Regions from separate parts of the Streptomyces sp. NPDC006314 genome, predicted to be linked through region 3. Evidence: riboswitches for the same ligand, from Rfam matches in the RefSeq annotation. Region 3 holds a riboswitch; each other region holds the start of a gene.
The links. Region 3 has a riboswitch for cobalamin ahead of ABZ079_RS28650 (HoxN/HupN/NixA family nickel/cobalt transporter). Riboswitches for the same ligand answer to the same signal wherever they lie in the genome.
Positions count from the first base shown of each region.

Region 1: another riboswitch for cobalamin. It lies ahead of ABZ079_RS15670 (CbtB-domain containing protein); the one in region 3 lies ahead of ABZ079_RS28650 (HoxN/HupN/NixA family nickel/cobalt transporter).
Region 2: another riboswitch for cobalamin. It lies ahead of ABZ079_RS32575 (cobalamin biosynthesis protein); the one in region 3 lies ahead of ABZ079_RS28650 (HoxN/HupN/NixA family nickel/cobalt transporter).

Region 1 is NZ_JBEXRL010000007.1:236,907-242,176, reverse strand. It holds gene ABZ079_RS15680 (PRC-barrel domain-containing protein) at 556-912, shown strand; gene ABZ079_RS15675 (hypothetical protein) at 946-1,116, shown strand; cobalamin riboswitch at 1,655-1,789, shown strand; gene ABZ079_RS15670 (CbtB-domain containing protein) at 1,826-2,047, shown strand; gene ABZ079_RS15665 (CbtA family protein) at 2,069-2,821, shown strand; gene ABZ079_RS15660 (hypothetical protein) at 2,968-3,315, shown strand; gene ABZ079_RS15655 (histidine phosphatase family protein) at 3,335-3,925, opposite strand; gene ABZ079_RS15650 (serine/threonine-protein kinase) at 4,246-5,270, shown strand, end outside.
Region 2 is NZ_JBEXRL010000026.1:32,308-37,577, reverse strand. It holds gene ABZ079_RS32585 (inorganic phosphate transporter) at 233-1,495, shown strand; gene ABZ079_RS32580 (hypothetical protein) at 1,530-1,757, shown strand; cobalamin riboswitch at 1,935-2,073, shown strand; gene ABZ079_RS32575 (cobalamin biosynthesis protein) at 2,171-3,115, shown strand; gene ABZ079_RS32570 (cobyric acid synthase) at 3,112-4,617, shown strand; gene cobN (cobaltochelatase subunit CobN) at 4,614-5,270, shown strand, end outside.
Region 3 is NZ_JBEXRL010000019.1:49,929-55,198, reverse strand. It holds partial or broken gene ABZ079_RS28655 (glycosyltransferase family 2 protein) at 27-335, opposite strand; gene ABZ079_RS28650 (HoxN/HupN/NixA family nickel/cobalt transporter) at 698-1,813, opposite strand; cobalamin riboswitch at 1,840-2,027, opposite strand; gene ABZ079_RS28645 (hypothetical protein) at 2,108-2,338, shown strand; gene ABZ079_RS28640 (hypothetical protein) at 2,574-2,990, shown strand; tRNA gene ABZ079_RS28635 (tRNA-Thr) at 3,156-3,232, opposite strand; gene ABZ079_RS28630 (alpha/beta hydrolase) at 3,340-4,881, opposite strand; gene ABZ079_RS28625 (DNA polymerase III subunit delta') at 5,225-5,270, opposite strand, start outside.

The sequences.
Region 1 (5,270 bases), on a different contig from region 3:
CGGTACGGCCGCGGAGACCGAGGACGCGCCGCCCTCGTACTCCCATGCCTCGTCGGGATCGAGCGGCCGGTCGGCCGCGGAGCCGGCGTGCCCGGCCTCGTCCGCGGTGGTCCCCGGCGGGATGAGTCCCAGCGGCCGGTGCCGTAGGAGCGCAGCGACAGCTTGTGCGGGTCGATCTCAGCTCAGCGGGTTCCGGGAGCGGGGCCGCCAGGCACCGTCCAGGAGTCCACGGGACGTGCCGTTGCGCTTCAGCGCGAGACGCGCGGCCGGGGCTGTGACGGGCTCGGGGTGCAGCACGGGTGGGCAAGAGACGACTCCGCATCCGGCGAAGCGGGCGTGGAAACCGGCAGGAGTACGCTGAAACGGCCGGGGCACGTCGTGTGCCGGAGACGGACGCATCCCGCTCTTCAGGCCTCACACGTCCCCCGCCCTGCGCTCCTTGGCTGTGCCACGTGATCGGTGAGCACCCGCTCCCCACCCGACCGCCGAGGCCGGGCCACCCGAGCCCGGCGTTCGTTCTGCTCTCGCCGAACGAGAGCGGGAAGGAGAAACGGCATGATCCAGCCAGCCGATATCCGCGAGTGGCGCAACCGCGATGTCGTCGACCCGAAGGGTCACAAGATCGGCGCGCTCGAAGCCGTCTACGTGGACACCACCACCGACCAACCGGCCATGGTCACCGTCCGGACCGGTCTGCCCACCCACCGGTTCCTTGTCTTCGTGCCCCTCGACGAGACAGTCCTCGGCCCGGACTACGTCAAGGTCTCCTACGACAGGGCACGCGTCAGGAAGTCCCCTTCGATCGGCACGGACGACGTGCTGCCCGCCGAGCAGGAGGAGGCGATCTTCCATTACTACGGCATGGCCTACCAACCAGGGGCCGGCGGCGAACGGCAACTCGCGCGCCGCTGACGGCCGCGTCCGGCCAAGGGAGGTGTTCCCGTCATGGTGATCTTCCTGCTGATCGTCATCGTCGCCATCGTGCTGGGACTGATCGGCGCGACGGTGGAGGGTCTCGGCTATCTGCTGATCATCGGCATCGCGCTCCTCGTCGCCGACCTGGTCCTCGCCGCCGTGCGGTTGTCCCGGCGCTCCCATCGGCACGTCCTCCGCTGACGGATTCCCGCGCCGGCGGACTCGCCGGTCGCCCGGCACATCCCGCCAGGGAACCCGCCGACCCGGCACCTCGGACACAGGCCGCCGAACCGGCCGTTCACCGCTCCGCCCAGAACACGACCGTCACACGGCCCTCGCCGCCTCGCTGAGCCCCGTACGCCCGCCACCACCAGGCCATGAGGGCCATGGCAGCCCCCGAGGCCCTCGACCGCGCCCCGACCGCGGCCGCATCATGATCACCGGGTCGGCGCGGGCGTTCGTGGCAGGCGTCGACATCAAGGAGACGCGGCCGACGGCCAAGACCATGCGAACCGTGCCTGACCGGACGCCCCGTGGGCGCGGGGAGGCCGAGCGTGCCGGGCCGGTCTCGGGCGAACGGCGCCTGGTCGATGCGGTGTTCGCGACCTGGGGCCAGAAGGGCGGATGGGCGCCTTCGCCGGCAGGAGGCCACCCGAGTCCCATCGCACCCACCGCACTCAGCAGACCGGTCACCTACCGCGAGAGGAAGATCACGCCAGGTGGCGCGGTCTTGGCGGGCTACGCGTCACGCGGTACGGTCTGTCAGATATCGACGACGGCGAGACGGAAGCCGGTGGGAATCCGGCACGGTCGCGCCACTGTATGCGAGAGGCGTCTCGTGAGTCAGACCCGTGGCCGTCGTCCACTGCACCACCGAGATGGGACGCGAACTCCCAGAGGAGGTTCTGCCATGGCGCAGACCGTCGCCCAGCCGACAGCCACCACTCCCGCCATCCCCGCCAAGCTGCCGCTGAAGGCGATAGCTCCCTGGGCGGTCTTCTTCGGCATCATGATGCTGATCCTGCTCTACTTCGTCGGCGCCGAGCAGGGCGCCACCTCCGTGTTCAGCGGCACGGACGTCCACGAGTGGGTGCACGACGCCCGCCACCTGCTCGGCTTCCCCTGCCACTGACGCGAGGGACGCCGCACGCCCATGAACTCCGCAACGGTAAGAAACCTCCTCGTTCGGGGCATGCTCGCCGGCCTGGCCGCCGGCGTGCTCGCCCTGGTCGTCTCCTACCTCCTCGGTGAGCCGAACGTCGACAAGGCGATCGGCTTCGAGGACGCCCACTCCCACGAGCACGAGATGGAGGTCGTCTCCCGCTCCCTGCAGTCCACCGCCGGTCTCGCCACCGGTGTCCTCGTCTACGGGGTCGCCTTCGGCGGCATCGCCGCGCTGGCCTTCTGCTTCGCGCTGGGCCGCGTGGGCAGCTTCTCCCCGCGGGTGACCGCGCTGCTGCTGTCCGGCTGCGCACTGCTCGCCGTGTACGTGGTCCCGTTCCTGAAGTACCCGGCCAACCCGCCGTCGGTCGGCGACCCCGACACCATCGGCAAGCGGACCACCCTGTACTTCCTGATGATGCTGCTCAGCGTCCTCCTCGCGGTCGCCGCCACCATCCTGGGCAAGCGCCTGGCGCCCGCTCTGGGTACCTGGTGGGCGACCGTGGCCGCGGTGGCCGCCTTCGCCGTCGTGATCGGTCTGGCCTATGAGTTCCTGCCCGTCATCAACGAGGTGCCGGCGGACTTCCCGGCCACCCTGCTGTGGCGGTTCCGTCTGTCCGCACTGGCCATCCAGAGCGTTCTGTGGGCCGGATTCGGGCTGCTCTTCGGCGAGTTGGCCGAGCGGCAGCTGAACCCCAAGCCGGCGACAGCCCCGTCCGGGCGGACAGTTCCCGCCTCGAACTAAGCGGTTTTGGGACACGAGAGGGCCCCTTGGAACCATCCGGGGGCCCTCTCGCGTTCTCCGGGCACCGACGCGATCGGATCACGGACAGGGCACAGAACACCGTCCGATGGGGCGGGTACCGCCAAGCCGAGGAGCGGAGGAACCGAGTGGCCAGACATCCCCAGCCGCGCCGCATCACGCTCGGGGGCCGTGAGGCGGTCGCCCTCACCGTCGAGGAATACGAGCAGCTGATCGCCAGCCGACGGCAGATCGGCGGTCAGAGCGCCCGGGTACGGGTGCTCGCCCAGCAGGTGAAGCGGACCGAACGGCTCCTGCACGAGCTGGAAACGCTGGTCGACAACCCGGCGGATCGCCACGAGCAGAACGGCACCGTGCCGTCGGAGTGCCCGGCGTCCTGTTCCACGGCCCGGGCGGCGGAGTGGGACGCGGGAACCGACTGCCTGCGCTGTGCGATAGCGGCGCTGCTGCGCCGTCACCGGGACGCGGCCTCCTGAACCACGGCGCCCGCCGGTCTCAGCGCGCCGCGGCGGTGCCCGGCGCGGCCAGGGGCTGCCCGAGCCGCAGATTCCAGCGTCCGGCCCGTCCACTGAGCTGTGTGGCCGTCAACGGCGGTACGTCGAGCCGCCAGAAGGCAGCCGTGGGCAGGCTCAGGACATGAACGACCGCGGCCCGTACGACCTCTGGCTCCACCACGGCGACCGTACGGCCGTCCGTGTCCGGCGCGGTGTCCAGCCAGCGCCCGACCCGCTCGCACACGTCCCGCACCGATTCCCCGCCGTGCCCCGACCAGCCCGCGTCGGCGAGCCAACGGCCCACCGCCTCCGGCTCGGCGGCTCCCACCTCCTCAAGGGTGCGGCCTCGCCAACGGCCCGCATCCAGACCCTGCAACTCCGGCGTCGCCACGCCGTCGAGGCCGAGCGCTGCCGCCGTCTCGCGGCAGCGCACGCTCGGGGAAGTGATGACACGGGCGTACGCGGGCAGCGCGCCGGCCGCCGAGAGGGCGTGGGCGGCCCCGACGGCGTCGATCGAGTCGCCGTCGTAGAAGCGGGCCTGCCGCAGCGACGGGCTCGTCGCGGGTGAGACGAAGGTGACGCGGCTGGTCACGTGGCTGCTCCTCCCGCGGCTGCCAAGACCTCAGCGATCCGCGGCAGCACGGGTGCCGCCAGCGGGCGCCGGGCCGCACGCGCACCTGCTCGTCGCCCCGCCGCGTGGCGAACATAGCATCCGCGGAAGTCGCGGTTTCCGCAGATTCGGGGCCCGCATCGGACGACTATGGCCGCTCCAGCCATGCGGACTTCCCGAACTCGCCCTGACATGGCACGGTTTGATCGCTGAATCGCACAATCGCGTACGGGCGTACCGGGCGCACGCTGTCGGCAGCACGGACGGGGGACGCACATGGGGAGTGATGCCGCGTGGCCGGAATGAAGCTCTATTCACTCGAATCCGGCGATCCGCGGCGGCTCGGCCCCTACCGGCTGCTGCGGCGGATCGCCACCGGCGGCATGGGCCGCATCTATCTCGCCCGGCAGGAAGCCCTGGGGACCCCCGCCAGCGCCGCGGGGCCCACCGGGACCGCGGTGGACCACGGGCTCGTCGCGGTCAAGACACTCCTCGCCGAGGGGTTCGTGAGCAGGCCGGACCGGGAGCGGTTCGCCCGCGAGGTGGAATTGGCGGGGCGGGTCGACAGCGCGTACACCGCCACGGTGCTCGACGCCGACGCGAGGGCGGAGCGCCCGTGGCTCGCCATCGAGTTCATTCCGGCGCCCAGCCTGGCCGAACTCGTCGTCAGCGCCGGGACGTTGCCCGTCGACGGAGTGCGCTGGGCCGCGGCCGGGGCGGCGCGGGCGCTGGTCGAGCTGCACGGCCTGGGGGTCGTCCACCGCGACATCAAGCCCCTGAACATCCTGCTGCCCCATGACGGCCCCCGCCTGATCGACTTCAGCATCTCACACGCCCACGACCACACCAGCTCGACGACGACCATCGGCACTTTCGCGTTCACCTCGCCGGAACAGGCGTGCGGCAAGAAGTCCACCGCCGCGTCCGACATGTACTCCCTGGGGGCCACGCTCTTCTTCCTCGCGGTCGGCCGCCCGCCGTACGAGCAGACGGACCACTCCATCGGGATCCTCGCCCTCGTCCAGCGCGGAGAGCTCGACACCAGCGGACTGCCGCCGGAACTGGAACCGCTGATCCTCCCCCTGCTGGAGGCCGACCCCGCGAGACGTCCGGCCCCGTCCGACGTCCTACGGGACGTTCTCGCCGGCCTCGACCGGATGACGGCGGGCGGGGGCACCGAGCGGTGCCTGCCGCGGTCGTGGACCGCGCTGATCGAGGAGTACGCGGAGCAGGGCCGTCAACTCCGCGACAACACACTCGACTTGGACGCGGCCGAAGCACCGACTCGGGTGAAGCCCGGGAGCGCCCGGGACGGCGGTGCGGACGA
Region 2 (5,270 bases), on a different contig from region 3:
GCACCGCACCAAGCGCCGGGCCGTCGGGTGACCAACGTCTCATCGACGGGCCGGCGGCCCGGCCGCGGACCTTCGTGCGGGGCCGGTATTCAAGGGGCGTCTGGGCCGGCCGAGGCAAACGGAACCTCCCCCGCGCGTTACTGACATCCTCGCGCCCGTCCCAGTTCATCTTCCGTTCACCCAGGTTGCCTACGTTCAATCAGCCAATGACCTCGAACGATTGCCTGGGTAAATGGAAAGCTTCTCGCTGATCCTCGCGATTGTGGTAGTAACCGCACTCGCGTTCGATTTCACGAACGGTTTCCACGACACAGCGAACGCGATGGCCACCACCATCTCCACAGGCGCTCTGAAGCCCAAGATCGCGGTGACCATGTCCGCCGCCCTCAATCTTGTGGGCGCCTTCCTCTCGGTGGAGGTCGCGAACACGATCTCCAAGGGTCTCGTCGACGAGACCGGCATCCGTCCCGAGGTCATCTTCGCCGCCCTGGTCGGCGCGATCCTCTGGAACCTGCTGACCTGGCTGGTCGGACTGCCCTCCAGTTCCTCCCACGCCCTGATGGGCGGGCTGATCGGCGCCACCGTCGCCTCCGCGGGCCTGGGCGCCGTGCACGGTGACGTCCTGGTCACCAAGGTGCTGCTCCCGGCGGTCGCCGCGCCGATCGTGGCGGGCGTCGCGTCCATGCTGGCCACCCGCTTCTCCTACGGCATCGGCGGCCAGGCCGAGGGCGAGGCCACCCGCAAGGGCTACCGCGCCGGCCAGATCGCCTCCGCCGGCCTGGTCTCCCTCGCCCACGGCACCAACGACGCCCAGAAGACGATGGGCATCATCACCCTCGCGCTGATCGCGGGCGGCGCCATCGCGCCCGGCTCGAACCCTCCCTCCTGGGTGATCCTCTCCGCGGGCCTGGCGATCGCGCTCGGCACCTACATCGGCGGCTGGCGGATCATCCGCACGATGGGCAAGGGCCTGACCGACCTGGAGCCGCGCCAGGGCTTCGCCGCCCAGACCAGCGCCGCGACCGCCATCCTGGCCTCCTCTCACCTCGGCTTCTCCCTCTCCACCACGCACGTCGTCTCCGGCTCGGTGATGGGTGCGGGTCTGGGCCGCAAGGGCGGTGTGGTCCGCTGGTCCACCGCGACCCGCATGTTCCTCGCCTGGGCGCTGACCCTCCCGGCCGCCGCACTGGTCGGCGCGGGCGCCGAGTCCGTCACGGACCTGGGTGACTGGGGCACCGCCGCCGTCGCCGTCTTCCTGATCGCCGCCAGCGCCGCGATCTGGAAGATCTCCCGCCGCGAGGTCGTCGACCACACCAACGTCGTCGCCGAGAACGAGGAGCCGGCCGGCGTGGTGACCACCGCCATCGCCGCCGTGATCCCGCCCCCGGCGGGCCCGGCTCTGGACCTCTCCTTCCCGGCCCAGGCCACCGGCCCGGCTTCGGCCGCCGACCCCACCCACGCGGCTACGGCGACCCCGCCGGCCGCCACCGTCTGACCCCGGGCACCCGGTAACTGAAGGAAGCATCCCCATGAAGATCGACTGGGCGGCCCTCGGCTCCGTCTTCGGCGTCAGCCTCGTGGTCACGGTGGGCCTGGTGGCCCTGTTCACCCTCGGCATCAAGGGCCTGTCCCGGCGCGAGCAGGCGGCGGCCCAGGGCGACTCCGCCGCCCTCGCCGTCACCGGTGCCTATGTCTGCTTCGCGGCCTGCGCGGCGGCGGTGGCGTACGGCATCTACCTGATCGTGGGCAAGGCCTGACCTGGCGCCCGTGGGCCAAGGCCGGAACCGGCACCCGTCGGCCCCGGCCTGGACCGAGTACCCCGAGGCTCCTCTCCCGCTGTTGCGGAGGGGAGCCTCTGGCATGCCCCTCGCGCCCCCGCGGTGTGGGGATCGGCACACTCTCCCCCTGCAGGTCAACGGCAAGTTGACGGCCGTTCCGGGCGCGTGGTGGACTGTCCGGGCCATGTACGGCGGCAGGAGAGGAAGCCGGTGCGAATCCGGCGCGGTCCCGCCACTGTCACCGGGGAAGAACCCCCGGGAGCCAGGAACTCTCACCGCCGAATCTCGTCGAACCAGGGCGCGGACACCCTGAGTGAGGACATAGATCGCCATGCTCGGCTGCCGAAGGACCAGTACCAGGCCCGCTCCTGTACCCCCGGCCGGCTGAGCCGATGGGTGCCGATCGCTTCTACGCGTACGGTGCCGCCGCCGGCCTTCTCGGTGACCTGCTCCTCGGCGATCCACGCCGCGGGCATCCGGTCGCCGCGTTCGGGCGGGCTGCCGCGGCCGCGGAACGCGCGTTGTGGCACGACCACCGCGGCTGGGGCGCGCTGCACACCGCCGTGTGCGCCGGTGGCCCCGTCGCCCTCGGCGCGCTGGCCGCACGCGCCGTACGCCCCTCCCCCACCGCCTCCGTCGCGCTGACCGCCGCCGCCACCTGGGCGGTCGTCGGCGGCACCTCGCTCGCCCGGGAGGCCCGCGCCATCGGGCGTGCCCTGGAGGCCGGGGACATCGAGACGGCCCGCGCGCGGTTGCCTCATCTGTGCGGCCGGGACCCGCAGGCGCTGGACGCCGACGGGATCGCCCGGGCCGTGGTCGAGTCGGTCGCCGAGAACACCTCCGACGCCGTCGTGGGCGCGCTGGTGTGGGGTGCCGTGGGTGGGGTGCCGGGGCTGCTCGGGTTCCGGGCGGTCAACACCCTCGACGCGATGGTCGGTCACAAGTCGCCCCGGCTCCGGCGCTACGGCTGGGCCTCCGCCCGCCTCGACGACGTCGCCGGCTGGCCGGGGGCCCGGCTGACCGCCGTACTCGCCGCCGCGGCCGGACCCGACCCCCGCGGTGCCCTGCGCGCCTGGAGAGCCGACGCCCGCAAGCACCCGAGCCCCAACGCCGGGCCCGTCGAGGCCTCGTTCGCGGGCGCCCTCGGCGTACGGCTCGGCGGCACTCTCTCCTACGGCGGGCGCGTCGAACACCGCCCCGTACTCAACGGAAAGACCGGGCGCCCCGTCCGGGTCACCGACATCGACCGGGCCGTACGGCTCTCCCGCCGCGTCGGCCTGCTCGCGCTCGGCGCCACGCTCGCCGCGCGCCGACTCGTGAAGGGACGTGGGAAGTGAACGGGGGTCTCCTCGTCGCCGGCACCACCTCCGACGCCGGCAAGAGCGTCGTGACGGCCGGGATCTGCCGGTGGCTGGTGCGCCAGGGTGTGAAGGTCGCGCCGTTCAAGGCGCAGAACATGTCCCTCAATTCCTTCGTGACCCGGGAGGGCGCGGAGATCGGGCGTGCGCAGGCCATGCAGGCCCAGGCGTGCCGGATCGAGCCGACCGCGCTGATGAACCCGGTGCTGCTCAAGCCGGGCGGCGAGCAGAGCAGCCAGGTGGTGCTGCTGGGGAAGCCGGTGGGCGAGTTGAGCGCGCGCGGCTACCACGGTGGGCGGCAGCAGCGGCTCCTCGGCACGGTGCTGGAGTGCCTGGCCGAGTTGCGGGGCACGTATGACGCGGTGATCTGTGAGGGAGCGGGGAGCCCGGCCGAGATCAATCTGCGGCGCACCGACATCGTCAACATGGGGATCGCGCGGAACGCGCGGCTGCCCGTGCTCGTCGTCGGCGACATCGACCGCGGGGGTGTCTTCGCCTCCTTCTTCGGCACGGTCGCCCTGCTCTCACCGGAGGACCAGGAGCTGGTCGCCGGGTTTTTGGTGAACAAGTTCCGGGGCGATGTCAGCCTGCTGGAGCCCGGGTTGGACATGCTTGAGGGCCTCACCGGGCGGCCGACGTACGGCGTCCTGCCGTTCCGGCACGGGCTCGGCATCGACGAGGAGGACGGGATGGGGGTCCCCCCTGCCCGAACGGAGTCGGGAGCCGTCGCTCCCCCGGTCGGCGAGGACGTGCTGCGGGTCGCCGTCTGCGCGGTCCCGCTGATGTCCAACTTCACCGACGTGGACGCGCTCGCGGCCGAACCGGGTGTCGTGGTGCGGTTCGTGGACCGTCCGGAGGAGCTGGCGGACGCCGACCTCGTGGTGGTCCCGGGCACGCGCGGGACCGTGCGGGCGCTTCAGTGGCTGCGGGAGCGGGGGCTGGCGGACGCCCTTGCCCGGCGGGCCGCTCAGCGCAGGCCGGTCCTCGGCATCTGCGGCGGCTTCCAGATCCTCGGCGAGCGCATCGAGGACGAGGTCGAGTCGCGGGCCGGCCAGGTCCCCGGACTCGGCCTGCTTCCCGTGCGGGTGCGGTTCGCCCGCGAGAAGACCCTCACCCGGCCGGCCGGGGAGGCCCTCGGCGAGCGGGTCGAGGGGTACGAGATCCACCACGGGGTGGCCACGCTCGACGGGGGCGAGCCCTTTTTGGACGGCTGCCGGGTCGGCCAGACCTGGGGGACCCACTGGCACGGCTCGCTGGAGTCGGACGGTTTCCGGCGGGCCTTCCTGCGCGAGGTGGCCGCCGCCGCGGGCCGCCGCTTCGTGCCGGCCCCGGACACGTCCTTCGCCGCGCTGCGCGAGGAGCGGCTCGACCGGCTCGGCGACCTGATCGAACACCACGCGGACACGGACGCGCTCTGGCGGCTCATCGAGTCGGGCGCGCCACAAGGACTGCCTTTCATTCCACCGGGAGCGCCCGCATGAGCACAGTGTTGTTGTTGTCGACCGCCGACACGGATCTGCTGGCGGCCCGGGCCTCCGGCGCCGGGTACCGGATCGGCAACCCGACCCGGGTCGACGTCGCCGGGGAGCTGCCGGGCCTGATCGAGGGCGCGGACATCGCCGTCGTACGGCTGCTGGGCGGCAAGCGTGCCTGGGAGGACGGGCTGGCCGCGCTGAAGGCGTCCGGTGTGCCGACCGTGCTGCTGGGTGGCGAGGCCGTCCCCGACGCCGAGCTGATGGCCGAGTCGTCCGTGCCGGCCGGAGTCGTCGCGGAGGCGCTGAAGTACCTGGTCGAGGGCGGCCCCGCGAACCTGCTGGAGCTGTCCCGGTTCCTGTCCGACACCGTGCTGCTGACCGGTGAGGGCTTCGACGAGCCGTGCAAGATGCCGGAGTACGGCGTGCACGGCGGGTACGAGCTGCGGGACGGCCGCCCGACCGTGGGCGTGCTCTTCTACCGGGCGCACGAACTGAGCGGCAACACCGCCTTCGTGGACACGCTGTGCGAGGCGATCGAGGCGAAGGGCGCCAACGCCCTGCCCGTGTACTGCGGTTCGCTGCGCGGTGCGGACGCCGGGCTGTACGAGCTGCTGGGGAAGGCCGACGCGCTGGTCGCCACCGTGCTCGCGGCCGGCGGT
Region 3 (5,270 bases):
CAGAGATGCCCCGCCCCCGCACACGGTCAGATCACCGGCGGGCGGCCGAGCCGGGTGAGCCGCCACACCGCCCGCCAGCGCATCGCCCGTCGCTCTCCGGCCGGCTCCCGCACCCCCTCCAGGAATCCGCCGAACCATGCCTTCAGCCCCGGCCGGGAACGGGTGCGGGCGAGCGTGAGCAGCGTCCACACCCCCAGGTGCACCGGGATGAGCGGCAGGGGCAGTCGACGCCGGACGAGCCTGACGCGGTCGCGGGCGTTGATGCGGTAGTAGACGGCGTGCCGGGCCGGTGAGGTCTTGGGGTGCCGGAGCAGCACCCCGGGGGCGTGCAAAAGCGTGAAGAAGATCATCTCTGACCAACCGCACACCTGGTGGTACGCCCACCGCACATGACAGGCCGCTGCCCCCTCACAGGAGAAGAAGGAGCAGATCGGCGGCGTGAAGGACGAGCCCTGGCCGAGGCGAGAAGCAGCAAAGATCCTCGCCGCGAAAAGGCGGACGGGGTGGGAAGATCAGCGATCTGGAGGCCGGCCACGACATGGGCCCCGACACCGGCAGCGCCCATCTCACCGCCAAGGACAAGGCGGGCAGGCCCATGAGCGACACCTGCACGGTGACCCGCGGCAAGGGAAAGTGGCACCTCGTCGTCTTCACCGGGCAGCCCGTGCCGCAGGCGCGGACGGTCCAGCGCTCCCCCTCAGCCCTCGTCGGCGACGCGGACGGTCCAGCGCTCCTCGACCTTGGCCAGGCGCCAGTACGCGATGGCCACGGCCCAGACGACGACGAACAGGCCGGCGATGACATAGCCGACGTTGTCCAGGTCCAGGGCCGCGATCCAGCCCGTGACGTCATCATGCAGGCCGAGCTTGTCGTGCAGGACGCCGACCAGCTCGATCGTGCCGACGAAGAAGGCCACGGCGATGGACAGGCCGGTGATGGTGAGGTTGTAGAACACCTTCCGCACCGGGTTGGAGAAAGCCCACTGGTAGGCGAAGTTCATGAACGTGCCGTCGAGGGTGTCGAACAGGCTCATGCCGGCCGCGAACAGCAGCGGCAGGCACAGCACCGCGTACCACGGCAGACCCGCGGCGGCACCGTTGCCGGCCAGGGCGAGGAGCAGAACCTCCGTCGTGGTGTCGAAGCCGATGCCGAAGAGGAAGCCCAGCGGGAACATCTGGCCCGGGCGGCGGATGGACTTGGTGAGCCGGCCCAGGAGACGGTTCATGAAGCCGCGCGAGTCGAGGTGGGCCTCCAGTTCCGCCTCGTCGTAATGTCCGGCGCGCATCGCCCTGAATACGCGCAGGATGCCGAAGAGCGCGACGAGGTTGAGGGCGGCGATGAGGTACAGGAAGCTGCCGGAGACCGTGGTGCCGACGGTGCCGAGGACCTGGTGGGTTCGGGAGCCGTCGTTCATGAGGGTGCCGGCGAGCTTCGCGCCTCCGGCGACCAGGGCGGCCATGGCGACCACCACGCTGGAATGCCCGAGCGCGAACCAGAAGCCCACCGACACCGGCCGCTTTCCGTCGGCCATCAGCTTGCGGGTGGTGTTGTCGATCGCCGCGATGTGGTCCGCGTCGAAGGCATGCCGCATGCCGAGCGTGTACGCCGTGATGCCGAGACCCAGGCCGAACGCCTTGGTGCCCACCTCATAGTGACGGGGAATCACGAGCAGGAACAGGATGCCGAACGCGACCACGTGCAGGGCGACGATCACGCCCAGCAGGCCCACGGTCCGGACGGTGTCCTCGCGACGCCAGCGGAACGACGGGGACGGGGTGGCGGCGGTTTCGGGCACGCCTTCGGACACGGTCATGCGTTCACGCTCCAGCACCTCGTGGATCAGCTTCGTGATGCCGTGGCCGGTCTCCTGGCTGACGGGTCGCCGCGCCCGCCCCTGCCTTCCCGGCTGTGCGGCCAGTGGCGTGTAGGGGGCGGGAACTTCCCGATCACAGTGGCGAGGGCCGCTCCGGTCTGAGCCCTGAGGGCTGTCACCGGTCTTCCCGAACACCACGGCCTGCTCACACTAGGGGGCGGTGGGTAGCGGCTGCAAGGCTGCACAGCTGAACAGGTATGGAGGCGCGGGGCAGGTGGCTGCGATGATGGGGGCATGCATCTCGTCCCCGCGGATCGTGCCGGGCAGCGCACCATCGACGGCCATCGGGTCTGTGACGCCATCGCCGCCGTCGGCGAGCCGGAGCGGGTACGCGCCTGGGCCGATCGCTTCTCGCTGCTCTCCGATCCCGGCCGTCTGTCCCTGCTGCTCGCGCTCCACGAGGCCGGTCGGCTCGTCGACGGATCGATCTCCGCACTGCTGAAACACTGCGTCTCACCCGACTGACGCGCTACCGTCCGCTGCCGCGCCCCTTCTCGATGCTCGCTCCCACGTGGTCACCCAGGCCATGGAGCCGCCCTGCCTCTGCCACAGAGCCGGTTGCCGCCCTGACCCGCGTGCGCCCCACCCCGGTCGAGGCGTAACAACCGTTCTATAGAGTGATGATGACTGATCATCACTGTCGTTGATGAAGCAAGGCAGTGCGACGGCGACCTGCCGTACAGAGAAACAGGGGAACCACATGAGCCTGATACGCAAGCGCGTCGGCACGATCCTCGGCATGGGCGCGATGCTCGTCGGGGTGGCGCTCACCGCCGGGGCCGGCACTGCCAACGCCATGGACCCGGACGGGTCGTACACCATCACCATCCACAATTCCAGCGGGAAGGTGATCGGGTACGCCCGCTGGAACGCCGACCCGCAGCCCGCCCCCGACATTCCGGGCGATGCCCTCATCGCCAAGGACGTGTACGCCGACGGCTTGGGAATCGAGGCGGAGCTCAGCAACGGCCGCATCGCTTCCACCCGGGGCCACGACTCCCCCTACATGAAGATCGTCCCCGGCAACCTCCCCGAAGGGAAGGCGTACAAGCTGCGGGGCTGCATCGTGACCAGCACGTACCGGGAGTGCTCGCCCTGGCACGACGTCCGCGCCTGAGCCGCGAGGCGCGCGCGTGCCCCCCGTCCACCCAGGCGGATCCGCGAGGACATGGCTCCCGGGGATGCCGCCGCGTCCGGGGGGCGCGGCACGCGCGCGCCGCAGCCGTCGTCTCCGCTGAACGAGAAGACCCCGGGTCGGACGATGTCCGACCCGGGGTCTCAGTGGAGCCGCTTTCGGGATTCGAACCCGAGACCTACGCATTACGAGTGCGTTGCTCTGGCCATCTGAGCTAAAGCGGCGCGCTGCCCACACCATGGTGCGATCAGCAACGTCGGTAAGTCTACACAGTTTCCAAGGGTGCTTCGCACCCACCCCGGAGCCCTCCGCTCCGGGGTGGGTGGACGGGCTATGAGCAGCGCTTTCCGGCGGTCGGCGGGGTGCCGCGGAGCAGATAGGTGTTGATCGCCGTGTCGATGCAGCTGCTGCCACGGCCGTAGGCGGTGTGGCCGTCACCGACGTAGGTCAGGAGGCGGGCCGAGGAGAGCTGGCGGGCCAGGGACTGCGCCTCGCGGTAGGGGGTCGCCGGGTCGCGGGTGGTGCCGACCACCACGATCGGCGCCGCACCCTTCGCCTCGATGCGGTGCGGTTCGCCCGTCGCCTTCACCGGCCAGTACGCGCAGTTCAGCGAGGCCCAGGCCAGGCCGCCACCGAAGATGGGGGACGCCTTCTCGAACTGGGGCAGCGCCTTCTCCACCTGTTCGGGGCCGGAGAAGGCCGGCGGCAGGTCCAGGCAGTTCACTGCGGCGTTGGCCATCATCAGGTTGCTGTAGCGGCCGCTCTTGTCACGCTCGTAGTAGCTGTCGGAGAGCACGAGCAGGCCCGCGCCGTCGTTCTCCTTCATCGCCGAGAACAGCGCCTCGCGCAGCTGCTCCCACGTCCCCTCGTCGTACATCGCCGCGATCACCCCGGTGGTGGCGAGCGCCTCGCCGAGCCTGCGGCCGCCCGGGTCGCCCGCCGGGATGGGGTGGGTGTCCAGCTTGCGGAAGAACGCCTTGAGGTGGTCGCCGACCTGTGCGGGCGTCGTACTCGTGCCGCCGAGCGGGCAGTCGGGGTGCCGTACGCAGTCCTTCGCGAACTCCTGGAACGCCGTCTCGAATCCCGCCGTCTGGTCGAGGTTCAGCTCGCGGGCGTCGAGGCTGGGGTCCATCGCGCCGTCCAGGACCATACGGCCCACCCGCTCCGGGAACAGACCGGCGTACGTCGCCCCGAGGAACGTGCCGTACGACGCCCCGACGTAGTTCAGCTTCCGGTCGCCCAGCACCGCCCGCACGATGTCCATGTCCCGTGCCGTCTCGACGGTGGAGACGTGCCGGAGCAGCCGTGCCGAATGCGCACCGCAGCCCTCCGTGAACTTCTTGTCGGCCGCGACCAGCGCGTTCCGCTCCCCCTGGTCGTCGGGCGTCAGGTCCGTCTGCGTGTATGCGTCCATCTGACGTCCGTCGAGGCATTCGACGGGCTCGCTGCGGGCGACGCCCCGCGGGTCCACCGCGGCCATGTCGTAGCGGGCACGGACGTCCGCCGGGTAGCCGATGCCGGCGTACTGCTGGAGGTAGCTGATCGCGGAGCCGCCCGGGCCACCCGGGTTGACCAGCAGTGAGCCGAGCGGCTTGCCCTTGCCGGTGGCCTTCTTGCGGGCGACGGCGAGCCGGACGTCGCCCGAGCCGGGCTTCGCGTAATCCAGCGGGGCCTTGATCGTCGCGCACTGGAAGCCGGGGGTACCGCAGCTGCGCCAGTGCGGCCGCTGCGCGTAGTACGGCGTCAGCGCCGACGGCGTCGACCGCGGCAGCGCGGCCAGCGCCGCGTCCACCGTCCCGCCCGTCGACATGGTCGGACTCCCGGAGGAGCAGGCGGTCACGAGCAGCGCGGCGGCCGTGAGGAGCGCGGCCATGAGACGGTCCATCGTCGGGATGTGGGTGCCCCGGGGCCGGAGCGGAGATCGGCGGCAGTGGGATGACCTGGTGTGCATCGGGAGATCGTAACTCTGCGCGACGACTTGGAGGCGCTATGTGTGCGGCGTGGGCTCGTACGGGGGACGCCAGACGTCAACGGTGGTACGGGCGGAGGAGTCCGGCTGAGGCACGGGGAGGCCGGAGTTCGGCACCGATTCTCAGGCGCCGGGCCTGGACAGCGGTACGCGGACCGCGGACTTCGGCAACGGTAGGGGAACCCCGGCCCTCGACCGCGGTACGACGGCCGGAGCGTATCCGCCGGCCCGTGGCCCGCCCAGGTCGTCATCCCGCCCGCAGGGCCATCGTCATCGCCTCCACCGCGAGCAGC